One region of the Pantoea sp. LS15 genome, then DNA from elsewhere that is predicted to be linked to it. Evidence: predicted binding sites of a transcription regulator. Region 1 holds the regulator's gene; the other holds the start of a gene.
The links. The regulator LexA, encoded in region 1, represses DNA repair genes until DNA is damaged. The targets are predictions, from matches to a motif close to TNCTGTATGTACATACAGNA.
Positions count from the first base shown of each region.

Region 1 (3,545 bases):
GGAACACCGTGGAGTAGAGTTTGTTGCCCTTAAAGGTACGACGAATAAAGAATGCACCCAGACGGCGGAAAATCGGGCCAGCTGGCCAGAAATTCAGGTTGATGCCGGCAGCGATATGCGGCGGTACCAGCCCCTGGTGATAGAGCACATAGGAGAGAAGCAGGTAGTCCATGTGGCTGCGGTGGCAGGGGACATAGACAATTTCATGGCCATCGTGCGCCAGTTGGCGTACACGCTCGGCGTTATGGACGTTGATGCCCTGATAGAGACGGTTCCAGGTAAAGCTGAGAATACGATCGGACAGGCGAATCATCTCGTAAGAGAAGTTCGCTGCAATCTCTTCCATCAGTGCAATGGCGTTCTGCTGGGCTTTCTCATGCGAAATCTTCTTGCTGCGTGCTTCGTCTTCAACGGCACGGGCAATCGCTTTGGAGGCCAACAGCTTGTTGAACAGATCCTGACGCGCCGGGAGACGCGGCCCAACGGCAGCGAGGCGCTGACGGGCGAAGTGCATACGCGCTACGCGCGCCAGTTTTTGCGCGATGATCTTGTCGGTGCCATGCTCGTCCGCCATACGACGCAGCGAAACGGAAGGGGAGAAGCGCACAAAGCTGTCGCGTCCCAGCCAGGAGACCGCGAAGAACTTCTGGATGCCGTTAAGCATGCGCAGCGGTGGATTCTCTTCACCTTTTTCACGACCCGGGCGACGACCAAACATCACCGATACTGGCACCATCTGCACATCCAGATCAGGATTGCTGCGGTGCAGGTCGAGATAGTCATGGAACAGCTTGATGGACTCTTCTTTCGGCGTGTAATAGGTAAACACGCGCGGTCCACCGTGAATGAACACGTAGCGCGGCAGCAGCGTACCGTCAACTTCAAGCGGTTCAAGCGGGTCAGGTAAGTCATGCGCCAGGCATTGGGCGCGAAGCGTCAGTAAGTCTGCCTTCGAGTTATAAGGCAAAACGTACATAATGGGGCGCGACGTATCGAGCCCTAATTCCAGCGCGGGTTCTGCTGGGATAGACTTGCTTTTTACCAGGATGCTTAATGGTAAATTAAGTAATTTGTAGTAAATTCGTGGCCAGCCGGACATAAACGATGTAAAGCCTCTGGTTAATAATGCAATTGCGGCGCAAGGATAACAGAAAGCGCGCAAAATTTCTGTTGTTACCCGTCATACTTCAGGCGGCAGCGAAACGCGCTGCCACTCTAGTTACTGACGCTATTTCCAATAAAAGGTTCTTTTAATGGCCAATAATACCACTGGGTTAACCCGAATCATCAAAGCCGCCGGCTATTCCTGGAAAGGTTTCCGTGCCGCGTGGATCAATGAAGCCGCCTTTCGCCAGGAGGGCGTCGCCGCTATCATCGCGGTGATTATCGCCTGTTTCCTTGATGTTGATGCAATAACACGCGTTCTTCTGATCGGCTCCGTACTGTTGGTGATGATAGTGGAAATTCTCAATAGCGCTATTGAGGCTGTTGTTGACCGGATTGGCTCAGATTTCCACGAGCTCTCTGGCCGGGCAAAAGACATGGGCTCCGCTGCCGTGTTGCTGGCGATTATTACTGCGGTCATTACCTGGGTCACGCTGCTTTGGTCACATTTCCGATGAGCCTCGAGGAATAATTAAGTCCCTGGTTTTTTGTGCAGTTTTTGGTTCCAAAATCGCCTTTGACTGTATATACTCACAGCATAACTGTATATACACCCAGGGGGCGGAATGAAAGCGTTAACGACCAGGCAGCAAGAGGTGTTTGATCTCATCCGGGATCATATCGGCCAGACGGGTATGCCACCCACGCGTGCGGAAATCGCTCAGCGTCTGGGCTTCCGTTCTCCGAATGCTGCCGAAGAACACCTGAAAGCGCTGGCGCGTAAGGGCGTGATTGAGATTGTTTCGGGCGCGTCACGCGGTATCCGCCTGCTGGTGGAAGAAGAGACGGGCATTCCGCTGGTGGGGCGTGTTGCGGCCGGTGAGCCTTTACTGGCACAGCAGCATATTGAAGGCCACTACCAGGTCGATCCGGGGATGTTTAAACCAAGCGCTGATTTCCTGCTGCGCGTAAGTGGCATGTCGATGAAAGACATCGGTATTCTTGACGGTGATCTGCTTGCGGTTCACAAAACGCAGGATGTGCGAAACGGCCAGGTTGTGGTCGCGCGTATTGATGACGAAGTCACTGTTAAGCGTCTGAAAAAACAGGGTAATACCGTACAGTTGCTGCCTGAAAACAGCGAATTCTCCCCGATTGTGGTGGATCTTCGCGAGCAGAACTTCTCTATCGAAGGGCTGGCAGTAGGGGTGATTCGCAACGGCGAATGGCTGTAATCTCTTCCTGACAGGCTACGGCGTTGCTGTAGCCTGATTCCTTTACCTCTCCCGGTATTTTTCATGTCACTGCTGACGGCATCAGATAAGGCATTGTGGCGTCTTGCACTGCCGATGATTTTTTCCAATATCACCGTGCCCCTGCTGGGTCTGGTAGATACTGCTGTTATTGGCCATCTGGATTCACCTGTTTATCTTGGCGGTGTGGCGATTGGCGCGACGGCAACCAGCTTCCTGTTTATGCTGCTGCTCTTTTTGCGCATGAGTACTACCGGGCTCACGGCACAGGCATATGGTGCCAGAGATCCGCTGCGTCTGGCGCGCGCGTTGGTGCAGCCGCTCATTCTGGCGCTTGGTGCGGGGGCATTAATTGTTGTATTGCGCTCGCCCCTGATTGACCTCGCGCTTCACATCGTTGGCGGTAACGAGGCGGTACTGGAGCAGGCGAGACGTTTCCTTGAAATCCGCTGGCTCAGTGCACCCGCATCACTGGCTAACCTGGTTCTGCTGGGGTGGTTACTCGGCGTGCAGTATGCCCGCGCCCCCGTCATTCTGCTGGTGGTGGGAAACCTGCTCAACATTGTGCTTGATGTCTGGCTGGTAATGGGTCTGCATATGAACGTGCAGGGGGCTGCACTGGCGACGGTAATTGCCGAATACGGGACTTTTATCATCGGCCTGTGGATGGTCTGGCGTGTGCTGGCGATGCGCGGGATCTCTCTTGCGCTATTAAAAAACGCATGGCGCGGCAATATCCGTAAGCTGCTGGCACTCAACCGTGACATTATGCTGCGTTCACTTCTCCTTCAGCTCTGTTTCGGCGCGCTGACGGTTTTCGGGGCTCGGCTGGGGCCAGACATCGTTGCGGTCAATGCCGTATTGATGACGCTGCTGACCTTTACCGCTTACGCGCTGGACGGCTTTGCCTATGCTGTGGAAGCGCATTCCGGGCAAGCGTACGGTGCGCGCAAAAGCGGGCAGCTTCAGGATGTCTGGCGGGCAGCCTGTCGTCAGTCGGGGTTGGTGGCGCTGGCATTTGGTCTGGTTTATGCCGTTTTTGGCGAGCAGATTATTGCGTTACTCACCTCACTTCCCACACTGCGTGAACTGGCGAGCCACTATCTCATCTGGCAGGTGATCTTACCGGTAGTCGGTGTCTGGTGTTATCTGCTGGACGGCATGTTTATTGGTGCGACGCGCGGGGCC
Region 1 covers NZ_JAAVXA010000013.1:66,241-69,785, reverse strand. The annotation lists gene plsB (glycerol-3-phosphate 1-O-acyltransferase PlsB) at 1-1,099, opposite strand, end outside; gene HED65_RS17570 (diacylglycerol kinase) at 1,254-1,622, shown strand; gene lexA (transcriptional repressor LexA) at 1,731-2,339, shown strand; gene dinF (MATE family efflux transporter DinF) at 2,403-3,545, shown strand, end outside.

Region 2 (3,545 bases), on a different contig from region 1:
GCTGATAGTCTTCACCGTAGCGTTGATTCTGTTGCGCTGCAAACTGGCGCGCCAGTTCGTCCTGCTGCATTTCATCGGCGTCATCTTCGTACTCTGGTTCGCGCGCTTTTTCCTCAGCCATGCGCTGGGAAGGTAGCTTGATACCGTAAGAGGCAAGCTCACGACGAGTGGGAACGCGGACGCGGTTAGGGCGAGGCAATTGTGGGCCAATACCCTCTTTTACCTGAGGACGTGGTGCGCCACCTGTTGCCAGACTAAAGACAGGCGCAGCCACTGCTGCCGCCACCGTAGCCTGCTTAACGCTTTCCGCTACAGGTGCAACAGCAGGCGTCGGGTCTACCGGTGGAACCGAAACTGAAGGCACCTTCGTAACTGGCTCCTGCACCGGCTCAGGCACAGGCTGATACCAGGCTGCCAGTTGCTCGCGTTCACGAGCCCGGCGCTCTTCCACCTCTTCAAAATAGTACATTGGCGGACGAGAAGGCTTAACCTCTTCCACTACTTCTACTTCAGGTTCAGGCTGTGGCGCTACATAAGGCTGCACAGGTTCAACCGGTTCAGGTACATACTCCTGATACGGCTGGGCCACAGGCTGTTCATATTGCTGCGGTTCATATTCGGGTTGCTGTGGCTGATAAGGTTGTTGCCACTGCTCCTGCTGTACAGGGATGTAGCTTTCTGGTTCAGGCGCGACTACGGGCTCCGGCGTGTGAACACCCGGCGCGGTCTGCCACGCAACCTGAGGCTGCTGAATAACGGATTCCGGTGGTGGAACCGGCGCGGATGGCATCACGGCGTCGACAGGCGCGGCATACGCCTGCGCAGCGGTCGTTGCTGCTGCGGCTGCCGCAACCGGTGCGGTAACGGTTTGGCCATTTAGCAACGGATCGTATTCGTCAAAGTCACCCGGTGTGGCACGGCTACCAGAGAAAAGCACATCATCAGGATCGACGGTGTTACCTGCTGCGCGATACTCAACCTGCTCGTCTTCATCCATGCGCTTACCGGAGAAGAGCGCGGCATCGGTTTTGCGTCCAAGCGGGTTGGCAAATTTCTCAGCTACACGCTGACGACGCGCCAGGGCGCCGCGCAAAATACGCGCACGACGAGATTCACGACGCTGTACAGGTGCATCGTCTTCCTCTTCATCTTCATACTCGTCTTCATCAACCCACGTATCGTCGCGACGGGTACGGTTGCTGGCGAAAGTCAGGATCGTGAGGATAAAGCTGCCGATCTTCTCGGCGATGCTCACCCATGACCAGCCAGTAAACAATGTTAACCCAGCCGCCCAGATGCACAGCAAAGCCAGCGTGCCGCCGCTGCTATGGAGCATCGGTTGCAGTGCAGAACTCAACAAACTGCCGATCACTCCGCCAGAGGCAAAGTACCAGATATCATCGGCATTAATAGCCGCCAGACCACATGAGGTCAGGATCAGCGCCAGCGCGCCAATCAGGCGCAGCGAAACGGCGAAATAGTCGATGTAATCATCGTTCTGACGATGGCGCCACGCAAACCAGCATCCGCCAATGATAATGACGGGAAGGGTATAGGCCATCACACCGAAAATGAAAAACAGCGTGTCCGCAAGCCAGGCACCGGGTACGCCACCTAAATTATGGATAGGCTCATGCCATGCGGTTTGTGACCAACTGGGATCTGAGGGATTAAAACTGAGTAAGGCTGCCATCAGCCAGACGGCAAAAAGGGCAATAACAATCAGCAAAGCCTCGAGGAGACGACGTCCGCTGCTTAGCTTCGATAGTGTGACTTCTTTGTCTTCAGTGTATTCCTGGCTCAAGAAAGGCTCTCCAGGTATCAGGCATATCCTGCCTGTTTGCTAAAACGGACAACAGCGCCGGGACTCCCCGGCACTGTTGCTGTATGGATTAACAGGAGTGTAATCAAACTACGCTGATTTTGCACCTGTTCCGTGTTAGCGCGTCTTAATAACCAGACGATTGCTCTGTTTGACCTCTTCCATTACCACATAAGTACGGGTGTCGTTCACGCCCGGCAGACGCAGCAGGGTCTCACCCAGCAGCTTACGGTAAGCGGACATATCAGGCACACGGGTTTTCAACAGGTAGTCGAAATCACCGGACACCAGGTGACACTCTTGAATTTCTTCAAGTTTTTGTACAGCGGCGTTAAATTGCTCAAACACATCCGGCGCACCACGATTCAGAGTAATCTCAACAAATACCAGAAGTGAGGCATCCAGATAATGCGGGTTCAGCAGAGCAGTATAGCCCTGAATGAAACCCTGTCTTTCCAGTCGGCGCACACGCTCAAGGCATGGCGTCGGGGAAAGTCCCACACGTTTTGAAAGCTCGACGTTGGAAATACGCCCATCCTTTTGCAATTCATTAAGAATGTTACGATCGATACGGTCGAGATCTTTGCCAGGGCGCTTCTTGCTATCTACCATTATTATTGTCTCTCTGTATTCCTTCCCTACTCCTGCCTGGACCCTGTGCACATCACTGTTCAGAGCCTGTACCCGTTAGTCATCACATCGCCTGGTTTTGTATTAGACGCGATGCGGATTCGGGTTCTGTTGGTAAGAAGACCGTTGCCCGAAGGCAGTCACCGACATCACGTATGGCGTCTGTCCACGCCATGCGTAGATTTCACTGACCCGGTAAAAATGGCATTTACGTGCATGCCTATGCGGCATACGGTTAACGCGGTTTTTTTTCTTCCTTGAATGTTTTCGCAAAAGCGCAGGGGATTGTCAAAGCAAAACATCGTTTTTTAGTACAACATGCCGGATATTCATTACGGCAGGGTATTAATCGTCATTTTATTGCCTTACAAACGACCGGTTTTCTGGAGAAAGCGTGATGTTATCGCGCGCCATTCATCGTCCGTGGCTATTACACAGATTGATATCAAAATTGCTGCGCTCTTTTTTTACGGCAACAAATTCCCTACAATCCAGCCAAATGTCTGCCAACAACAATGGGGATCTCATGGGCACGGCTAAACACAGTAAGCTGCTAATCCTTGGTTCTGGACCTGCGGGATATACCGCGGCGGTCTATGCTGCTCGCGCTAACCTGCAACCAGTATTAATTACTGGCATGGAAAAAGGCGGTCAGCTGACCACCACCACCGAAGTGGAAAACTGGCCAGGCGACCCGCACGACCTGACCGGGCCGCTGCTGATGGAGCGTATGCACGAGCATGCCGCAAAATTCGAAACCGAAATTCTGTTCGACCACATCAATAAGGTCGATTTGCAGAACCGTCCGTTCCGCCTGACGGGCGACAGCGGCGAATACACCTGTGACGCACTGATCATCGCCACCGGTGCCTCTGCCCGTTACCTCGGTCTGCCATCCGAAGAAGCGTTCAAAGGCCGCGGTGTCTCTGCCTGCGCCACCTGCGACGGTTTCTTCTACCGCAATCAGAAAGTCGCGGTCATTGGCGGCGGTAATACCGCAGTGGAAGAAGCACTCTACCTGGCGAACATTGCCTCTGAGGTGCATCTCATCCACCGTCGCGACACCTTCCGCGCAGAGAAAATCCTGATCAAA
Region 2 covers NZ_JAAVXA010000005.1:221,184-224,728, reverse strand. The annotation lists gene HED65_RS10535 (DNA translocase FtsK 4TM domain-containing protein) at 1-1,804, opposite strand, end outside; gene lrp (leucine-responsive transcriptional regulator Lrp) at 1,940-2,434, opposite strand; gene trxB (thioredoxin-disulfide reductase) at 2,979-3,545, shown strand, end outside.
Region 2: HED65_RS10535 (DNA translocase FtsK 4TM domain-containing protein) is a predicted target of LexA. The motif match lies at 1,882-1,901, and genes of this name have one in related genera.